Euzebya rosea: one gene and its partner. The main gene of each other region encodes a partner of the protein of the gene in region 2 in a complex. Links are inferred from orthologs where the notes say so. Each region holds a gene or a part of one and is shown on either strand. Other genes may lie near its edges. The genes, in order: secY and secG.

The links.
Region 1: the proteins of secG (region 2) and secY are in contact, whole or in part, in a crystal structure (PDB 5AWW), measured with the Thermus thermophilus proteins. The link is inferred for Euzebya rosea from one-to-one orthologs. Residues at the interface, in WP_223903268.1 of Thermus thermophilus: Tyr5, Ile9, Tyr12, Leu13, Ala16, Leu19, Val20, Val23, Leu24, Gln26, Glu27, Pro28, Gln30, Gly31, Ala32, Asp34, Leu35, Met36, Gly37, Gly38, Ser39, Ala40, Asp41, Leu42, Phe43, Ala45, Arg46, Val48, Tyr53, Thr56; in WP_096411648.1 of Thermus thermophilus: Leu14, Gln16, Arg17, Phe20, Ile34, Pro35, Pro37, Ile72, Arg108, Arg109, Asn112, Gln113, Arg116, Ile117, Ile120, Pro145, Gly146, Trp147, Phe152, Phe155, Val156, Val159, Thr160, Val162, Ala163, Gly164, Ala166, Leu167, Trp170, Glu173.

The regions. Positions count from the first base shown.
Region 1 is NZ_PGDQ01000006.1:54,734-64,648, reverse strand. The notes cover bases 2,911-5,735. They hold secY (preprotein translocase subunit SecY), read right to left. Parts: upstream 5,057-5,735; coding sequence 3,764-5,056; downstream 2,911-3,763. Other genes in these bases: rpmD (50S ribosomal protein L30), read right to left, coding at 5,676-5,735; rplO (50S ribosomal protein L15), read right to left, coding at 5,174-5,671; CUC05_RS09395 (adenylate kinase), read right to left, coding at 2,911-3,052. Also shown: CUC05_RS09410 (potassium transporter Kup), read right to left, coding at 1-572; map (type I methionyl aminopeptidase), read right to left, coding at 708-1,544; CUC05_RS09400 (HAD family hydrolase), read right to left, coding at 1,612-2,406; more of CUC05_RS09395, read right to left, coding at 2,483-2,910; more of rpmD, read right to left, coding at 5,736-6,011; rpsE (30S ribosomal protein S5), read right to left, coding at 6,016-6,645; rplR (50S ribosomal protein L18), read right to left, coding at 6,656-7,018; rplF (50S ribosomal protein L6), read right to left, coding at 7,021-7,557; rpsH (30S ribosomal protein S8), read right to left, coding at 7,574-7,972; rplE (50S ribosomal protein L5), read right to left, coding at 8,081-8,770; rplX (50S ribosomal protein L24), read right to left, coding at 8,770-9,090; rplN (50S ribosomal protein L14), read right to left, coding at 9,093-9,461; rpsQ (30S ribosomal protein S17), read right to left, coding at 9,574-9,849; rpmC (50S ribosomal protein L29), read right to left, coding at 9,849-9,915. UniProt on the Bacillus subtilis protein: The central subunit of the protein translocation channel SecYEG. Consists of two halves formed by TMs 1-5 and 6-10.
Region 2 is NZ_PGDQ01000004.1:438,236-448,239, reverse strand. Bases 3,098-6,011 are described here. They hold secG (preprotein translocase subunit SecG), read right to left. Parts: upstream 4,713-6,011; coding sequence 4,482-4,712; downstream 3,098-4,481. Other genes in these bases: CUC05_RS07195 (M56 family metallopeptidase), read right to left, coding at 4,864-6,011; CUC05_RS07205 (ABC transporter substrate-binding protein), read right to left, coding at 3,098-4,269. Outside these bases: ppk1 (polyphosphate kinase 1), read left to right, coding at 1-1,249; CUC05_RS07210 (ABC transporter substrate-binding protein), read left to right, coding at 1,309-2,763; more of CUC05_RS07205, read right to left, coding at 2,806-3,097; more of CUC05_RS07195, read right to left, coding at 6,012-6,294; CUC05_RS07190 (BlaI/MecI/CopY family transcriptional regulator), read right to left, coding at 6,349-6,756; tpiA (triose-phosphate isomerase), read right to left, coding at 6,861-7,634; CUC05_RS07180 (phosphoglycerate kinase), read right to left, coding at 7,674-8,861; gap (type I glyceraldehyde-3-phosphate dehydrogenase), read right to left, coding at 8,890-9,894. UniProt on the Bacillus subtilis protein: Involved in protein export. Participates in an early event of protein translocation.

The DNA of each region.
Region 1 (9,915 bases), on a different replicon or contig from region 2:
AGCACGGCGAACCACACGAGCATCACGCGGCCGAAGACGGCCCCGAGGGCGGCCGTGCCCCGGTACTGCACGGAGAACAGCGCGACGAGGATGCCGATCGCGACTGGCAGCACCGCCGGTTGCAGCGCGTCGGTGACGATCTCCAGTCCCTCGACGGCGCTGAGGACGGAGATGGCCGGGGTGATGGCGCCGTCGCCGTACAGCAGCGCCGTGCCGAACAGGCCGAGCAGCACCAGGCCCCGCCGACGGCCCCGGGCATCGCCCAGCAGCGAGGTCAGGGCGAGGATGCCGCCCTCCCCGTGTGCGTCGGCTCGCATGACGACCATCAGGTACTTCACCGCGATGACCAGCAGGAGCGCCCAGATGACCACCGACGCGGCGCCGATCACCGTGCCCGGGTCGACGGTCAGCCCGCGGTCGGGTGCCAGCGCCTCACGGAAGGCGTACAGCGGCGAGGTGCCGATGTCGCCGAAGACGATGCCGAGCGCTGCCAGGGCGAGCGCGCGTTGACGAGCGCGTACGGACGCGTCATCGGATGCGACCGCCTCCGAGGAGACGCGAGAAGACGACATCACGGGTCGACCCTTCCGGCGGCGGGGGCAGGGGGACACCCCCGCCTGGCGGCCACCACCGACCGGCGATTGTACCCCTCAGCCGGCCTCGGGGATCACCTGGACGCGCCGGTGACCGACCCGTGGACAGGAGGGTCAGCCCGCCAGGGGAACGGGGACGCGGGAGGGGTCCTCCAGCGGTCGGGCGGGTTCGTCGGAGCGTGCCGTCAGTACCCAGGGCCCGTCGGGGGTGATGGCCACGGTGTGCTCCCAGTGGGCCGACAGCGCGCCGTCGGCGGTGACCACGGTCCACTCGTCCTCGAGGGTCTCGGTTTCCTCCGTGCCCAGGTTGAACATCGGCTCCACCGCGAGGACCAGCCCGTTGGCCAGCTTGGGCCCACGACCGGCGCGGCCGTGGTTGGGCACCTGGGGGTCCTCGTGGAGGGCACGACCGACCCCGTGGCCCACGTACTCCTGCACGATGCCGTAGCCCTCGCGCTGTCCGACGGCCTCGACGGCGGCGGAGATGTCGCCGACCCGCTGCTTGGGCCTGGCCTCCATCAGTCCGGCCCACAACCCTTCGCGGGTGGTCCGGACCAGGCGGGCGACCTCGGGAGCCACCGTGTCCTCACCGCCGACGATCCAGGTGGCCGCCGAGTCGGAGTAGTAGCCCTCCAGCACGCAGCCGGCGTCGATCTTGATCAGGTCGCCCTCCTGCAGGACGGTGTCGGGGGAGGGGATGCCGTGCACGATCTCGTCGTTGACCGACGCGCAGAGCGTGGCGGGGAACGGGATACGGGACCCGCTGCCGCCGTAGCCGAGGAAGGCGGGGACGGCGTTCTGCCTGCGGACGTAGTCCTCGGCCAGGCGGTCGAGCTCGCCGGTGGAGACGCCGGGCCGGACGGCCTCGGCGACCAGCTCGTGCATGTCGGCGATGATCTTGCCCGAGCGGGCCATGATCTCGATCTCGGCTGGGGACTTGCGGATGATCATGGGGAGGAGGGTACGCGCCGCACGTGGGGCGTTCACGGGCGCAGCGCCCGCTGATCGGTGCGCCGAATCAGCCCAGCAGGTCCAGCAACGAGGCCCACCCGCCGCGCTCCGGTGGGGCGATGACCTGGTCGAACCCTGCGGCATGGGCGACGCTGCCCTCCACCGCCACGGCGTGCCCTGCCCAGGCCAGCATGTCCAGATCGTTCTCCCCGTCGCCGACGACGAGCAGGTCCGCTGCCGACAACCCGTGGACGGCAGCCCACCGCTGGATGCCCGTGACCTTGGTCACGCCGTGCGGCGCGGCCAGCATCGTGGTGCCGCCGAAGGTGATGTCGAGCCCGCACGTCACCGTGGCGTCGCGGGTGATCGCGGCCGCCACCCGATGGGCCGCCGGGGCCAGCCGGTCCGGCAGGCCGAGCAGGGCGAACCCCACCGCCACACCCGCCTCGACGGGCACGTGCGGGTCCGTCGGCACCGTCGTCATGTCGAACTGGGCCCGGTGCACGTCGCTGGTGGGGCATTCCGGCGCGATCACCGCGTCGACCTCGGCGGAGGAGACGTGCACCACCGGTGACAGCCCCTCGACGAGGAACGCGTCCAGGACGCGGCGGCCGGCCTCGACGGAGAACGCCTGCCGATGCCACTCGTGGCCGGTGTGCAGATCAGCGCCCACCGCCCCGGCGAGCAGGACCGCGGGGCCGAGCAGGTCGTGACGGGCCAACCGCTCGGTGGCGACCGTGCCCCGGCGGCCGGTCGCGATGAGCAACGGGACGTCGCGACGCCGCAGTTCCGCCACGGCCTCGAGCGTCGCCGGATGGACCTCGCCGTCGCCGTGCCACAACGTGCCGTCGAGGTCGGTCACGATGCCTGCTGGCCGACTCTCCGAGCCGACGTTCCCCGGGCGTGCGGCCGTCACCACTCCCCCTGCCCGGAGGCTCTCAGGCGGTCGAGGCCTGGCGGCAGGCGGTCAGGACGCGTTCCTGGACCTCGTCGATGGAGCCGACCGCGTCGACGTCGACCAGCATGCCGACCTCGCGGTAGAACGGGATCAGGTCCTCGGTCTGGGCGCGGTACTCACGCATGCGACGCTGGAAGACGGCTGCGTCGTCGTCGGCGCGCCCCTCCTCCGACTGCCGCTTGGCGATGCGCGCCTCGAGCTCGTCGTCGGGCACGGAGAAGTGCAGGACGGTGTCGAGCGTCTCGTCGAGCATGGCCAGCATCCCGTTGAGGGTGTGGGCCTGGGCGACGTTGCGGGGATAGCCGTCGAGGAGGAACCCCTTCTCGGCGTCGGGCTGGCGCAGGCGGTCGGCGACCATGCGGTTGGTCACGGAGTCGGGCACGAGCTCGCCCTTGTCCATGTACCCCTTGGCCTCCTTGCCCAGCGGCGTCTCGCCCTTGACGTTGGCACGGAAGATGTCGCCCGTGGAGATGTGCGGGATCGCGAAGGTCTCCGAGATCATCGCCGATTGGGTCCCCTTGCCCGCCCCAGGCGGTCCCAGCAGTACCAGTCTCAAGCGTCCGTCTCCTCGTGTGGCGTCGCGATAGTTCCGACGAGCCTACCGGCCGGTACGCCCAGCGGGCGAAACGGCCCGGCCCCTGTTGGACGTGTGCGATGCCCTCCCTCCGGGGCCGCGCATGGCACACGCCCCGGGGCGTCGTGGGCGGTCCCCACCCCTGGGAGGAGTCAATGCCACACATCGGGCTCCCCCGTGCGCGATCCCCCTCCCCCGCGGGCGGCCATGCCACACGCCGCTGCCCCCGGCCCCTCGGCCCGCGGTGGACCCACGCACCCGCCGCACGGTGTGGCCCGGGCCCGACGCACCCGCCGCCGCACGGTGAACCCGTTGCCGTGTGCGATGACCACCCCGCAGCGCCGGGCATCGCACACGCCCTGCCCCGTCGTGTGCGGTCCCCACCCCTGGGAGGAGTCAATGCCACACGTCGGCCTGCCCCGTGTGCGATCCCCCTCCCCCGCGGGCGGCCATGCCACACGCCGCTGCCCCCGGCCCCTCGGGCCGCGGTCGACCCCACGCCCGCGCGCACCCACCGCCGCACCGCAGCCACGCCCGCGCGCACTCGCCGCACACGCCGCAGCCACGCACCCGACGCACCCCACGCCCGCGCGCACCCGCCACCAGACAGGCCACACCGACCCCGACGGACCCCGACAACGACGAACGCACACACCAGGGGTGTGTGCGTTCGACAGGGTTCTCGGGCTAGCCGCGGATGAAGCCCTCGTAGTGGCGCTGCATGAGCTGGGACTCGAGCTGCTTCATGGTCTCCAGGCCCACACCCACCACGATGAGGAGGGTGGCGCCGCCCAGCGGGAACAGCGCGTCGCCGAAGCTCAGCACGACCAGCGGGAGGATGGCCAGGGCACCCAGGTACAGCGAACCCGGCAGGGTGATGCGGGTCAGCACGCGGTCCAGGTACTCCGCGGTCGGCCGGCCCGGACGGATGCCGGGGATGAAGCCGCCGTACTTCTTCATGTTGTCGGCCACGTCGATCGGGTTGAACGTGATGGCCGTGTAGAAGAACGCGAAGAAGATGGTCAGCGCCAGGTACGTGATGATGTACACGGGGTGGGCGCCGGACTGGAAGTACCGGTTGGTGAAGTTCGTCAGCGCGTCGTTGTTGACGATCGAGGCCGCCAGCGTCGGCAGGTACAGCAGCGACGAGGCGAAGATGATCGGGATCACGCCGGACTGGTTGACCTTGAGCGGGATGTAGGTCTGCTGGCCGCCGTACTGGCGACGACCGACCTGCCGCTTGGCGTACTGCACCGGGATGCGGCGCTGGCCCTGCTCGACGTAGACCACGCCCACGATGAGGATCAGGCCGACGATCACGAAGGCGATGAACAGCGGCAGCGACTGCTGGTAGATGGCCGAGAACTGGCCGGGCAGCGCCGCGATGATCGCCGCGAAGATGATGATCGACATGCCGTTGCCGATACCGCGCTGGGTGATCAGCTCGCCCAGCCACATGATGAAGGCCGTACCCGCGGTGAGGGTCAGGATCATCAGGGCGCGCTTGGGCACCGAGTCGTCGGGGATCAGCGCGCTGGTGTCGATGCCGGCGTTGCCGAACAGCTGACCGGACTGGATCAGCACGATCAGGCCCGTCGACTGCAGGACGGCCAGGACGACGGTGACGTAGCGCGTGATCTGCGTGATCCGCGCCGTGCCGGTGGCGCCTTCCTTCTGCCACTCCTCGAGCTTCGGGATCACCACCGCAAGCAGCTGCATGATGATCGACGCCGTGATGTACGGCATGATCCCGAGCGCGAAGACGGCCAGCTGGGTCAGGGCCCCACCGCTGAAGAGGTTCAGCAGCTGGGCGACGCCGCTGGCTTCGGCCTGGTCGAGGATGTTGTTGAGCACCGAGTAGTCAACGCCCGGGATCGGGATGACCGAACCCAGGCGGTACACGGCGATGATCCCCAGGGTGAAGAGGATCTTGCCCCGCAGATCGGGGATCTTGAAGGCGTTCGCGAATGCGCGGAACATGCGTTCTCCTGTGGCCGGCAGGGCGTTCCCCGGACATCGATGACGATGTCGTCGAGGCGCGGCCCCCCATGCTGACACGAAACGCTCCCCCGCGAGTGCGGAGGAGCGGTCGTGAGGTTACTCGGTGGTGCTGGCCTCGTCGGCAGGCTGGTCGGCCGTGCCGGAGAGCACGCGGGCCAGGCGCTCGACGGAGCCGCCTGCCTCGGTGATCTTGGCCTCTGCGGACTTCGAGAAGCCCTGGGCCCTGACGGTCAGCTTGGTGGTGAGGTCGCCGTCGCCGAGGATCTTGACCCGCTCGCTGGGCTTGCGGATCAGGCCCTTGTCGGCCAGCTCGACCGGGGTGACGACGTCACCGTCGGCGAAGTGGGCGTCCAGCTGGGACACGTTGATCCCCTGGTAGGCGACCCGGTTGCGCGGGTTGAAGCCCGGCAGCTTCGGCAGACGACGCTGCAGGGGCATCTGGCCACCCTCGAACCCGAGGGGGACGTTCTTGCGGGCGCCGGTGCCCTTGGTACCGCGGCCGGCGGTCTTGCCCTTGCCAGCCGCCTCACCGCGACCCTTGCGGGTCTTGCGCTTGGTGGAGCCGGCAGCGGGCTTGAGGTCATGGATCTTCACGAGGTCACTCCTCCTCGTCGGCGGTGTCGGCGAGGGCGTCCTCGTCGACGGTGCCGTCGGGGTCGACCGCGTCAGCGTTGGCAAGGGTCACCTTCTGGGAGGTGATGGGGCCCTGGCCGCGATCGCGGTACTTGGACTTGCCGCCGTTCGGCAGCAGCTCGTCGGACACCTCTTCCACGGTGATCAGGTGGGTGACCTTGTGGGCCATCCCCCGGATCTCGGGACGGTCGGGAACGACGACGGTCTGACGGATGCGCTTGAGGCCAAGGGAGTGCAGGGTGCGAATCTGGTTCGCCTGCGCACCGTTGGTGCTGCGCCTCTGGGTGATCTGCAGCGCCATGGCCCTAGCCCTTCCCGGTCATGTTGGCGTACATCTTCGGCGGCATGAACTCTTCCATCTCCAGGCCGCGGTTGGTCGCGACGTCCTGGGGACGCTTGAGGTTCTGCAGGCCGTTCACGGTGGCGTGCACGACGTTGATCGCGTTGGGGGTGCCAAGCGACTTGGCCAGCACGTCGGTGATCCCGGCAGCCTCGAGGACCGCGCGGACCGGACCACCGGCGATGACACCGGTACCGGGAGCGGCGGGCTTGAGGACGACCCGGCCGGCGCCGTGGACGCCGATGATGGGGTGCACGATCGTCTTCTGGATCATGGGGACCTGGAAGAAGTTCTTCTTCGCGATCTCCACGCCCTTCTGGATCGCGGCGGGGACCTCCTTGGCCTTGCCGTAACCCACGCCGACGGTGCCGTTCATGTCACCGACGACGACGAGGGCGGTGAAGGAGAACCGACGGCCACCCTTGACGACCTTGGCGACGCGGTTGATCGCGACGACCTTCTCCTCGTAGGGGCTCTTCTCTTCCTGGCGGCCACCACGGCCACCGCGGCCGCCACGGCCACCGTCACGACCGCCGCGGCCACCACGGCCACCGGGGCCGCCACCGCGCGGGTTGTTCGGGGGTGCGTATGCCATGTCAGTACTCCTAGAACTCCAGCCCGGCTTCGCGGGCTGAGTCGGCCAGTGCCGCAACGCGGCCCTGGTAGCGGTTGCCGCCACGGTCGAACACGACCTTGTCGACGCCGGCGTCCTTGGCGCGCTCGGCGACGAGCTTGCCGACGGCCTTGGCGGCGCCGATCTTGCCGTCGCCCTCGGGGGCGAAGGATGCCTCGGCGGACGACGCGGCGGCCAGCGTGGCACCGGCGCGGTCGTCGATGACCTGGGCGTAGATGTGGGTGTTGGAGCGGTAGACAGCGAGCCGGGGACGAGCGGCGTCACCACGCACCTTCTTGCGAAGGCGGAAGTGGCGACGGTCGCGGCCGGCGCGTCGTGCGTCAGTCTTTGCCATTGCTAACCAGCAGCCTTTCCGGCCTTGCGGAGGATCGTCTCGTCGGCGTACTTGACGCCCTTGCCCTTGTAGGGCTCCGGCGGCCGCAGCTTGCGGATGTTGGCGGCCACCTGGCCGACCTGCTGCTTGTTGATGCCCTTGACGACGATCTCGGTCTGCGAGGGAACCTCGAACTCGATGCCGTCGATGCCGTCGATGACGACGTCGTGGGAGAAGCCGAGCTGCAGCTTCAGGCCCTTGCCCTGGGCGGCAGCGCGGTAACCGACGCCGACGATCTCCAGCTTCTTGGCGAAGCCGTCGGTGACGCCGATCACCATGTTGGCGACCAGGGTGCGGTACAGGCCGTGGAGCTCACGGGCCTCGCGGGTCTCGTTGGGACGGCTGACGACGACCTGCCCGTCCTCGACGTTGACGTCGATGCCGGGGTTGAGGGTCTGGGTCAGGGTGCCCTTGGGTCCCTTCACGGTGATCTGGTCAGCGGTCATGCTGACGTCGACCCCGCTGGGGATCTCGACTGGGTTCTTGCCGATGCGACTCATGGTCGTGTTCCTTCCGCTACCAGACGTAGGCGAGGATCTCGCCACCGACGCCGGCCTTGCGGGCGTCTCGGTCGGTCAGCAGGCCCTTGGACGTGGACACGATCGCCACACCGAGGCCGCCCAGCACGCGGGGCAGCTCCTCGGCCTTGGCGTACACGCGCAGCCCCGGCTTGGAGATGCGGCGAATGCCCGTCAGGACGCGCTCGCGGTCCTTGGTGAACTTCAGTGCCACCTTGAGGGTGGCCTGGGGGGTGGTGGGCTCGACCAGGAAGTCGCGGATGTAACCCTCCTGCTTGAGGATCTCCGCGATGTTGGCCTTGAGGTTGCTGGACGGCATCTCCAGCAGCTCCGTGTACGCCATGTTGGCGTTCCGGATCCGCGTGAGCATGTCGGCCACCGGGTCGGTCATCGTCATTGTGGTGATGCGCTCCTTGGGGGTTGCCGGGACCTGTCGCTGGTGGCGAAGGCCCGGTACTTCCCTTCGTGGGTGGTGGCCCGGGTGTCGGGCCGGATGAGAATGGTGCTAGACGGACTGCAGGCGCTGCAGCGGCTCGGGAGCCGGTTCGCCCTCGGCACGCTTGAACGGGAACCCGAACGCGTCGAGCAGCGCACGGCCGCCCTCGTCGTCCTTGGCGCTCGTCACGAACGTGATGTCCATGCCGCGGATGGCGTCGATCTTGTCGTAGTCGATCTCCGGGAAGATCAGCTGCTCGGTGACGCCCAGCGTGTAGTTGCCGGCACCGTCGAACTTCGCCGGCAGGCCGCGGAAGTCACGGATGCGGGGCAGGGCCAGGGTCAGCAGGCGGTCCAGGAAGTCCCACATGCGCTCACCGCGGAGGGTGACGCGTGCACCGACGGCCATGCCCTCACGGAGCTTGAACGTCGCGATGGACTTGCGGGCCAGGCGGACCTGGGGCTTCTGACCGGTGATCTGGGTCAGGTCGCCCATGACACGCTCGATGACCTTGGAGTCACCGACGGACTCGCCGACGCCGACGTTGACCACGATCTTGACCAGCTTGGGGATCTCCATGACGTTGGAGATGTTGAGCTGCTCGGTGAGCTCACCCTTGATGGTGTCGTTGTACAGGGCCTTCAGGCGCGGGACGTAGGTGTCGCCCTCGACCGGAGCCGCGGTGGACTCGTCCACCGTCGGGTCCTGCTCTGAGGGCAGGTCCGCGATCTGCTGCTCGGTGGTGTCTTCGGCGCTCATTACTCGAACTCGCTTTCGCACTTGCGGCACTGCCGGTACTTGACGCCGTCCACCCAGGTCGATCCGACACGGGTCGGCTCGTTGCACTCGGGGCAGATCGGCATGACGTTGGAGGCCTGGATGGGCATCTCGACGTGCTCGATGCCGCCCTCGCGGGCGCCGCGGTTGCTCATGGAGACCGCACGGTGCCGGGTGGCGATGTTGACGCCCTCGACCATGACCTTGTCACGCTTGGGGTAGACGTTGACGACGCGGCCGGTCTTGCCCTTGTCCTTGCCGGCGATCACGACGACCTCGTCGTTGCGCTTGATCCGCATCATGGCTACAGCACCTCCGGGGCGAGGGAGACGATCCGCATGAACTTGCGGTCGCGCAGCTCACGGCCGACCGGGCCGAAGATGCGGGTGCCTCGCGGGTTGTTGTTGTTGTCGATGATCACGCACGCGTTGTCGTCGAACCGGATGTAGGAGCCGTCCTTGCGACGACGCTCCTTGGCGGTGCGGACCACGACGGCCTTCACCACATCACCCTTCTTGACGTTGGCCTGCGGGATCGCGTGCTTGACGGTCGCGACGATCACGTCGCCCACGCCGGCGTAGCGCCGACCGGACCCGCCCAGCACGCGGATGCACAGCACCTCACGCGCGCCGGAGTTGTCGGCGACGCGGAGGCGGGACTCCTGCTGAATCATTGGTCTTCTCCTGAGGGAGTGCTCTGCCCGTCGAGGGGACTAGGTGGTGACCCCATCGGGGCCGGGGGAACGGCGAGGTGCACGGGTTCGTGCACCTGGCCCCCTTGCTTGACTACTTGGCGCGCTCGAGGATCGAGGCCACGCGGAACCGCTTGTCCTTGGACAGCGGGCGGGTCTCGACGATGCGAACGCGGTCGCCGATGCCGGCGTCGTTGGTCTCGTCGTGCGCCTTGATGCGCTTCGACTTGGTGACCGTCTTGTGGTACTTGGGGTGCTTCACGCGACGCTCGACCAGGACGACGACGGTCTTGTCCATCTTGTCGGACACGACGATCCCGTCACGGACCTTGCGGGCCGCGCGGCCCGACTCAGTAGTGGCTTCCGACATCAGTTGGTCTCCTCAGCAGTGGATGCGGCGGCCTTGCTCAGGCGTTCGCGCTGCACGGTCATGACG
Region 2 (10,004 bases):
GGAGACGGTCCGGACGCTCCAGGAGGAGCTGGACATCAGCACCATGCACACCTATCCGGTGCGTGGGTTGCTCGGCCTCGCCGACCTGTCGCAGCTGGCCGACCTGGACCAGCCGACCCTCCGGTTCTCACCGTGGGTCCCGGTCACCCACCCTCGCCTGCGGACCTGCGCCGACGATCCCGTCGACAGCCCGACGATGTTCGAGCGGATCGCCGAACACGACATCCTCCTGCGTCACCCCTATCACTCCTTCGCGACGTCGGTGGAGCAGTTCGTCACCGCCGCGGCGGACGATCCGCAGGTCCTTGCGATCAAGCAGACGCTCTACCGCACCTCCGGTGACTCACCGATGTTCCGGGCGTTGATCCACGCCGCCGAGGCCGGCAAGCAAGTGGTCGCCCTCGTCGAGCTGAAGGCCCGGTTCGACGAGGAGGCCAACATCGAGTGGGCCAGGATCCTCGAACGTGCCGGCGTGCATGTCGTCTACGGGCTCGTGGGGCTGAAGACCCACTGCAAGACCGTGCTGGTCGTCCGTCGGGAGGCCGAGGGCATCCGTCGATACGTCCACATCGGTACCGGCAACTACCACCCGGGCACCGCCAAGCTGTACACCGACCTCGGGCTGCTCACCGCCGACGCCGACATCGCCGAGGACGTCACGCAGCTGTTCAACTACCTGACCGGCTACGCCCGGCACGACCGCTACCGACAGCTCATGGTCGCACCGGTCTCGCTGCGCGACCGGGTCACCGAGCTCATCCGGGAACAGGCCGCGCTGGGCACCGAGGGCCTGATCCGCGTCAAGCTCAACTCCCTGTCGGATCGCAGCCTCATCCGCGAGCTGTACGCCGCGAGCCGGGCAGGCGCGACCGTCGACCTGATCGTGCGTGGTATCTGCGGCATCCGCCCGGGCATCCCGGGGGTCTCCGACCGGATCCGGGTCATGTCGGTCCTGGGCCGGCTGCTGGAGCACGAACGCATCCTCCAGTTCGGCCGGGACATGTGGATCGGCTCGGCGGACTGGCTGCCGAGGAACCTCGACCGTCGGGTGGAGGCCATGGTGCCCATCGAGGACGAGGACCTCGCCGCCGAGCTGCGCCGCATCCTCGACGTCACGTGGGAGGACACCCGTCAGGGCTGGCGGCTGCGGGCCGACGGCACCTGGGAGACCCCGCCCGACCTCGACGCGGTCGCCAGCCAGGCCCGGTTCATGGCCGAGACCCGCGCCGCCGACCTCGAGCAGGCCTGATGCCGCACGGGGGCCGTGCGAGGCGAGAACGTCGACGTCGGCGCCTCGGGGTGGCCCTGGTGCTGCTCCTGGCTGCCACCGCGTGCAGCACGACGCTGGCCAGGGAACCCGCGGCCGTGTCCTCCAAGGACCCGCTGGACCTGGCCGTCTGGGTCGGCCCCTCCCCCACCCTGCATCCGCACCGGGCCAACCGTCAGCTGACCGCCGCGTTGTTCTCGCCACTGGTGGTGGTCGACCCCGAGAGCCGCCTTCCGACCTGGGGCCCCGACGTGCCCGGGGCGCTGCTGGAGTCGGTGTCCAGCGAGGACCTTCGTCGCTGGGACCTCGGGGTCAAGGAGGGGTGGACGTGGCACGACGGCAGCCCCGTCGTCGCCGAGGACGTGGCGAGGGGCTGGCAGGCCGCCATCGATGCCGGCCTGCCGATCGTCTCGACCATCACCGACATCCGGGTGCGGGACAAGACGACCCTCTCCTTCGCCCTGGCCGCACCGTACGGGCAGCTGCCGGCGCTGCTGGCCGACGACGCATTCCTTCCCCTCCCACCGATGGCCCTGGCGGATCCGGCCCGGTTCGCCGAGGCACCGATCGGCAACGGCGTGTACCGCCTTGCGGGTCGCGAGGGCGACACGCTCCTCCTCGACGCCGTGCCCGACCATCCGGCTGGGGCGCCCGCCACCGGCCGGCTGCTGGCCGTCAGGACCGACGAGCCGTCGGTCGAGCAGCAGGTCGTGGTCGTCCCCGACGGCGTGCTGGAGCTGCCCGGCGACGCCGAGCGCGACCGGGTGCTGCGGGCGCCGGGGCGGCAGCTGGCCTACCTCGGCTTCCCGCTGACCGATCCCCGCTTCGCCGACCCCGACGTGCGGGTGGCGCTCGCCCAGGCCATCGACCGTGATGCGCTGGTGGACCTGCTGCCGGAGGGTGCCGCCGTTCCCGCCGACCGGCTGCTCGGCCCCGGCATGGCCCGGTCCGACGGACCCGTCTGCATGGCGTGTGCCCACGACCCCGCACGGGCAGCGGCGCTGTGGGCGCCACCCGTGGGCCCCCTGTCGATCTGGTTCGTCGCCGACGCCGGTCACGACGCCGTCATCGACGCCGTCGCCGGGGCCTGGTCAACCGTGCTCGGGGTCGACGACATCCAGCTGGCCACGCTCCCGGCGGAGGACCTGCTCGGCCGGCTGGCCGAGGCCGAGGTACCCGGCCCCTTCCGCCTGACGTGGGCCGCGGACACCCCTTCCCCCTCCCGCCTGCTGGAGCCGCTCTTCGGCCCGCGAGGGTCGGCCAACGACTTCCGATACCGGGCCGAGGGCGTGGCCGACGCCCTCGCTGCCGCCGACCTCGAACGTGACCTCGAGCGCGCGCTGGAGGCCTACGGCGTGGTCGAGCAGCAGGTGCTGGACGACATGCCGCTCGTCCCCCTGTGGTTCTCCACGGTTGGCGTCGCCATGGACGGGGACGTCACCGTGGAGGTGGACGGTCGTGGACTGCTCGACTGGGCCAGCCTCGACCGCTCGTGAGCGGTGCCTGTCCCCAACGGTGACCGGTCCCGAGCCCGTCGGTCAGGTCACCCGGACGGCGGTCAGGTCGACGCCACCGAACGGATCGACCCGGACGCCGGTGACGTCCTCGCCGACGACCATGGCCAGGCGGGAGGTGACGACGGGCACGACGACGTGGTCGCGGTTGACCACGATCTCCTCGACCCGGCGGAGCAACGCCTCTCGCTGCTCGACATCGACGATCCTCGCGGCTTGGTCGAGGAGGGCATCGACCTGCGGGTCCCGGTAGCGCATGTAGTTCAGGCCGCCACGGTCCGGGGTCTGCGAGGAGTGCAGCAACGGGTACAGGATGTCCAGCGACGACGGCACGTCGGCCGTCAGTGGCAACCGGAACATCCCGACCCCACCGGCGGCCAGGCGGTCCAGGTACTCGGTGAGGGTCGGTGCGGGCCCCCGCCAGTTGGACACGAGGGTGTAGCCACGGTCGCTGAGCGCCTCGCGCAGGACGTCTCGGATCCGCTCGTGGCCCCCCTCGGCGTTGAACGCGAGGGTCAACCCCGGCACCCCTGCGTCGGCCAGCCGATCGGCCCCACCCGACGGGTTGAAGGTGCACAGCTCGCACATGCCGGCCGACAGGCGGGAGATCGTGGGCGGCAGCAGGGACGTGGCCGGGTCGAGGTTGCCACCGTCGTTCTCCGAGGCGATCCGCTGCCGGTCCAGGAAGAGGCTTGCGGCCTCCCTGACCTCCACGTCGTCGTAGGGCTCCACCGACCGGTCGATGGCCAGCAGGTAGGTCTCGGGTGTCGAGCCGATGACGAGCCCGGGGCCGGTGTAGCTGCCGGGCGTGGCGGGATACTCCGTGGCCGCCAGCTCCAGCGCTTCCGGTGGCACCTGCGCCAGGTCGCGCCGTCCCTGCCTGAACGCGAGGAAGTTCGTGTCGAGGTCGGCGATGCGGAAGACGACCTCGCCGATGCCGTCCTCCGGGCGGCTGCCGTTGGCCCAGCCGTCCCACCGTGCAGCGCGGACGAACTCGTCGTGCACCCACGGTTCGCTGGCACGGAACGGGCCGTTGCCGACCGGCTGCAGTGCGTAGGCGGCCGGGTCGGCCACGGAGGCGACCGGCTGCACCGGGCCCAGGGACGGGTGGGCGAGGAGTATCGGCAGGTCACCACGGGGCCGGGACAGGACGACCTGCAGGTCGCCCTCCACGGTGACGCGGAGCCCCGACAGGCTCGTCGCCGTCCCGCTGGCCACGGCGTCGTACCCGACCACGTCGCGCAGCAGGTGCTGCATCGGTCCCGACGTGACCAGCGTGGTCCAGGCCCGGACGAACGCCTCCGCGGTGACGGGGGTGCCGTCCTGGAAGGTGGCCCCCGGTCGCAGCCGGAACGTCCACGACGTCGCATCGTCGTTGGCCGACCACTCCGTGGCGGCCGACGGGACAGCGCGTCCGGCGACGCCGGAGGAGGTGAGGGAGTCGAAGAGCGCGTCGACGACGGCGAAGTCGTCCCTGGTGCCCGCCATCGGGGGCACGATGCTGGTGGGCTCGCCGATCGCCCACCTGAAGGTTCCACCCGCCACGGCCGGCGGACCGGTCGAGGCGGTGGGTGCGGCCGGCAGCGGGGCCGGCGGGGCCTGCCGTGCCGGCGGGGTGCAGCCGCCCGCGACCAGCGCGAGGAGGAGGAGTCCGGTCAGGACCCCGTAGGGGCTGCGTGGCCCCGTCGAACGGCGACCGGTCAGACCAGGCGCAGCGCCAGCGCCATCGTCGTGACGGCGAACACGACGGCGGTGAGGACGGTGATGCGGTCCAGGTTCTTCTCCGCGATGGTCGAACCGCCCCCGCCGGACATGCTGCCGCCACCGAACATGTCCGACAACCCGCCGCCCTTGCCCGACTTCAGGAGGATGAACATGATCAGCAGGATCGACACGATCACGTGCAGCACGGTGAGAATGATGTTCAGCACTTGGGGGCTCCGCAGGTTCGGGACTGTCCGGCACAGGGCGGCCGGACCCGGAAGGGTCGATCCGGTGAACGACCGACGATGGTAGCCCACGACCGGGCCGATCGCCTCGCAGCGGTCCGCGGCCCGGCCACACGGCCCTCGCCCGTCCGGGTCAGCGGACGACGAAGACGCCGACGCGGGTGGTTCGGGCGTCGACACCCCAGAGCGGTTCCGCGCGCGGGGCGGTGACCAGGACGGGGCTGCCGTCCTCCCACACGTAGCCACCGTGCGCCCAGCCCGCGGTCCGCACCGGGGCCGAAGGGGCAACGCCACGCCGCCAGTCGGCGGTCGACTCCACCGTCAGGCAGTCCTCGCAGGTCGCTGCGCGCGCCGGTCGGGCGACGGTGGTCCCGAACGCCGTCGTCTCGGCGACGGTGAGCGTTCGGAAGGTCTGCAGTGCCGGGGACTCCACCGGGCGGGCCACCGGGCGCGACCACTGGCCGAGCAGCAACGAGGAGTCGGCCAGCTGCGCGGGGAGTACGACGGTGACCGCGGTGAGCGCCCCGAGGACCACGGCGAGGGCGGCCATCTCCACGCGTTCGCGGGTGCTCGACGCACGGGCCTCGCCCTCGATCAGGCGCACGACGCGAGCCGCGATCTGCTTGGCCCCGCCACGGAGGCCACCCTGGCGGAGGATGCGTGCCGGCATGCCGGCAGGTACCGGCAGCGGGGCGGGGACCATGGTGGCGCAGGCCATCGACGCCACGACGGTCACACCCCGGCGAGAGGCGCCCTCCCACACCTTGAGGATCGAGGAGGCCAGCGCGGCAGGGCGGCCGGTCGAGTCCGACGCGAGGTCGTCCGCCGCGTGTTCCTGCTCCTGCCGCAGCCAGCGGGCCGCGAGGTGGAGTGGTGGGACGAAGAAGGTCAGGTCCCGGATGACACCGATGGTGACGTTCAGGGGGACGTCCCGGCGGGCGATGTGCGCCAGCTCGTGGGCCAGGAGTCCCTCGAGCTCGCGGGTGTCGAGCTGGTCGACCAGGTCCGGGTCGACGCACACGACCGGGCGTCGAAGGCCGGTGGTGAAGGCGCCGCCGGGACAGTCGGGGATCAGGAGCAGCGGCGGGGACGTCAGCCCCAGCTTGGAGGCCATCCGTCGCACGCTGGCGATCACCGCCGGGTCGTCACACGGCACGGCCCCGCGGACGTACATGCGGATGGCGAGGTGGCTCAGGCCCCTGCGCAGCAGCAGGAACGACGCGACCGCCACGTAGGCGATCAGCAACCACTCCAGCTGGAGGACGCGGTACTCCTGACCGAAGAACTCCCAGGACTCCCCCGCGCCGGTCGTGGCGACCACGAGCGGCGGCAGGAACGCATCCCCGGCGCTGGCGACCGCGGCAGCCGCAGCCGTGGCGATGGGGGCCAGCACCAGTCCGCGACGGGCACGGCTGGACCGAACCCACCCGAGCCGGACGGCGGCCGCAGCCAGCGCAGCGGCGACCAGGGACCCGATCAGTGCGCGGGCCGCGAACGACTGGGTGCTGAGCAGAAGTCCCAGTCCGTCGGTGACGTCGCGAAGCCCTACGACACCATCTGTCATGCGTTCGAACGCTCCCAATGCCGGTTGCCGGTCATCCCTCGGCGGGGCATCGGGTCAATCGTCCTCGTCCGAACGTCGCGCGTCGATGCTTGCCCGCAGCGCGGAGAGTACATCCGGGTCACCCGAGTCGTCGATCTTCTCGACGAAGTAGCTCATGGCCGGTTCCGGGAAGGACTGGACGAGCCAGTCGACGACGGAGGTCACCGTCGACTTGGCGTACACCTCGCGGCTGACCGTCGGACGGTAGCGATGGGCCAGGCCCGTGGTGTCGCGTTCCAGCAGGCCCTTGCTCGCCAGCCGGGCCATCGTGGTCATGATGGTGGTGTAGGCCAGGTCACGCCGGTTGCGCAGCTCCTCGTGGACGTCGCGTACGGTCGCGTCGCCGAGGCGCCAGACCGTTTCCATGACGTCGGTCTCGAGGGGGCCCAGCAGGCCCTGCAGCTGCTTGTTGCGCTTTGCCATGGCGTCCTCCCCCGTTGCGGAGGGCTCGGTCGGTCCTGCGTGGAGGGCCGGCTGTGTCGGTCGTGGTCCGCCTGATCCTACCGCTGTCGCACCCCCGGCAACCGTTACAAGCGATGGAAACGTGCGATAACCGCGAAATCGTCGGCGTTCAGGCTCGCGCCGCCGACCAGGGCGCCGTCGATGTTGGGCTGCGACATGAGCTCGGCGACGTTGCCGGGCTTGACCGAGCCGCCGTACTGGATTCGGACGGCCTCGGCGGTCTCGGTGCCGTGCAGCTCGGCGACGGTCTCGCGGACGGTGGCGCAGCCGCCGTCGGCGTCCGACGGCAGGGCCGTGCGGCCGGTGCCGATGGCCCAGATCGGCTCGTAGGCGATGACCAGGTCGGCGACCTGCTCGGCGGACACCCCGGCGAGGCTGCCCGTGACCTGGCCGCGGATGACCGCCTCGGCCTCGCCGACCTCGCGCTGCTCCAGCGTCTCGCCGACGCAGAGGATCGGCGTCATCTCCGCGGCGATGATGGCCTTCACCTTGGCGTTGACGACCTCGTCGGTCTCACCGAAAAGGGTGCGACGTTCCGAGTGGCCGGCGATGACCCAGCTGCAGCCGAGGGCCGACAGCATGGTCGGGGAGATCTCCCCGGTGTAGGCACCGCTGGCCTCGTGGTGGCACGACTGTGCGCCGAGCGTCAGGTCCAGCCGGTCGCCCTCGATCAGGGTCTGGATGGACCGCAGCGAGGTGAACGGTGGGATGACCGCCACGTCGGCCTTCTCGAAGTCCGCCTTGTCGAGGTGGTAGGCGAGGTTCTGGACCAGCTGGATGCCCTCGAGGTGGGTGAGGTTCATCTTCCAGTTCCCGGCGATGACGGGCTTGCGACTCATGGGGATTCCTCTGCTGGATGGTGGTGGGGTGGTGGTCGGTCAGCCGCGCCGAAGGACGGCGACCCCGGGAAGGTCGATGCCCTCCAGGAACTCCAGCGACGCGCCACCGCCGGTGGAGACGTGGTCGATGCGGTCGGCCAGGCCCATCTGGCGGACGGCTGCGGCGCTGTCGCCACCGCCGATCACGGTGAATCCGTCGACGTCGGCCATGGCCTCGGCGACGCCCATGGTCCCGCTGGCGAAGGGCGGCCACTCGAACACGCCCATGGGGCCGTTCCACAGGACCGTGCGCGACGACGCCACCACGTGCGCGTACTCCGCGACGGTCTCGGGGCCGATGTCCAGTCCCATGGACCCTGCGGGGATCGCCGTGGAGGACACGACCTCGTGGGCCGCGTCGGCGGCGAACGCCTCGGCAGCGACCACATCGGTGGGCAGGTGCACGGTGACCCCCTGCGCCTCGGCCTTCTCCAGGACCTCGCGGGCGGTGTCGATCATGTCCTCCTCCACCCGGGACCCGCCGACGTCGCCGCCGGTGGCCGCCAGGAACGTGAAGCACATGGCCCCGCCGATGACCAGCGCGTCCACGCGGGGCATCAGGTTGTCGATGACGCTCAGCTTGTCGCTGACCTTCGAGCCGCCGAGGATGGCGGTGAACGGGGTCGCGGGGGCGTCCAGGAGCCTGGACAGCGCGGTGATCTCGGCCTGCAGCAGGTGCCCGGCGACGGCGTCGTCGAGCCGCTCGGGCACGCCGACGATGGAGGCGTGCGCACGGTGGGCAGCACCGAACGCATCCGAGACGTACGCGTCCCCGAGGGACGCCAGCGCGTCGGCGAAGGCGGGGTCGTTGGCCGTCTCCCCCGCCTCGAACCGCAGGTTCTCCAGCAGGGCGACACCACCGTCGTCCAGGCTCTCCACGGCGGCCCGGGCGTCGTCGCCAACGGTGTCGCGGGCGTAGCGGACGTCGATGTCCAGCAGCTCGGAGAGCCGCTGGGACACCGGCCCGAGCCGGAGCTCGTCGACGACCTGGCCCTTGGGCCGGCCGAGGTGGCTCATCAGCACGACGCGTGCGCCTGCCTCACGGAGCGCCCTGATGGTGGGCAGCGAGGCGGTGATGCGCAGCTCGTCGGTGATGCGGCCGCCGTCGAGTGGGACGTTGAGATCGGCCCGGACCAGCACGGTGCGCCCTGCGGCGTCGAGCTGGTCCAGGCCAGGTACCTGGCTCACGGTGATGTGGTTCCCGTCCGGTGGGGTGCTAGAGCGACGAGCCGACGAAGGTCGTCAGGTCGATGAGGCGGTTGGAGTAGCCCCACTCGTTGTCGTACCAGCCGAGGACCTTGACCATGTTGCCCATGGCGGACGTCGAGGCGCCGTCGAGGATGCAGGAGTGCGGGTTGCCGACGATGTCGGAGGACACGATCGGGTCCATGGTGAACTCGAGGATGCCCTTGAGGTCGCCGTCGGCGGCAGCCCTGAACGCGTCGTTGACCTGCTCGGCGGTCACGTCCTCCCGCAGGGTGCAGACGAGGTCGGTCAGGGACCCGTCCGGCACCGGGACGCGGACGGCCATGCCGTCGAGGCGCCCCTCGAGCTGCGGCAGCGCGAGCGAGGCGGCCTTGGCAGCGCCGGTGGTGGTCGGGATGATGTTGACCGCGGCGGCGCGGGCCCGGCGGAGGTCGGAGTGCGGCGCGTCCTGGGTGCCCTGGTCGTTGGTGTAGGCGTGGATCGTGGTCATGAAGCCACGCTCGATCCCGAACTGCTCGTCGAGGACCTTCGCCATCGGCACCACCGAGTTGGTGGTGCAGGACGCGTTGGAGATGATGTGGTGGCTGGCGGCGTCGTAGGTGTCCTGGTTGACGCCCATCACGATCGTGACGTCCTCGTTCTTCGCCGGGGCGGAGATGATCACCTTCCGGGCGCCGGCCTCGAGGTGTGCGGAGGCCTTCTCGCGGGCCGTGAACAGGCCGGTGGACTCGATGACGATCTCGGCGCCGAGGTCCTTCCAGGGCAGGTCGCCCGGGTTGCGCTCGCTGAAGACCCGCATCTCGTCGCCGTCGATGACCAGGCCGTTCTCGCTGACCTCGACGGTGCCGTCGAAGCGGCCGTGCACGCTGTCGTACTTCAGCAGGTGGGCGAGGGTCTCGTTGCTGGTCAGGTCGTTGACACCGACGATGTCGATGTCGGCGCCGGCCTGCTTGGCGGCGCGAAGGAAGTTGCGACCGATGCGGCCGAAGCCGTTGATGCCGACCTTGAGGGTCATTGGGGTACCCGCTCTCCTCGAGAGATGTGTTTGATGTGTGACGCCACATATTCAAGCACGGTGGCGTCGGTGCCGCGCGAGCCTAACCCAAGCCGTCGCGTCGTCAGCAT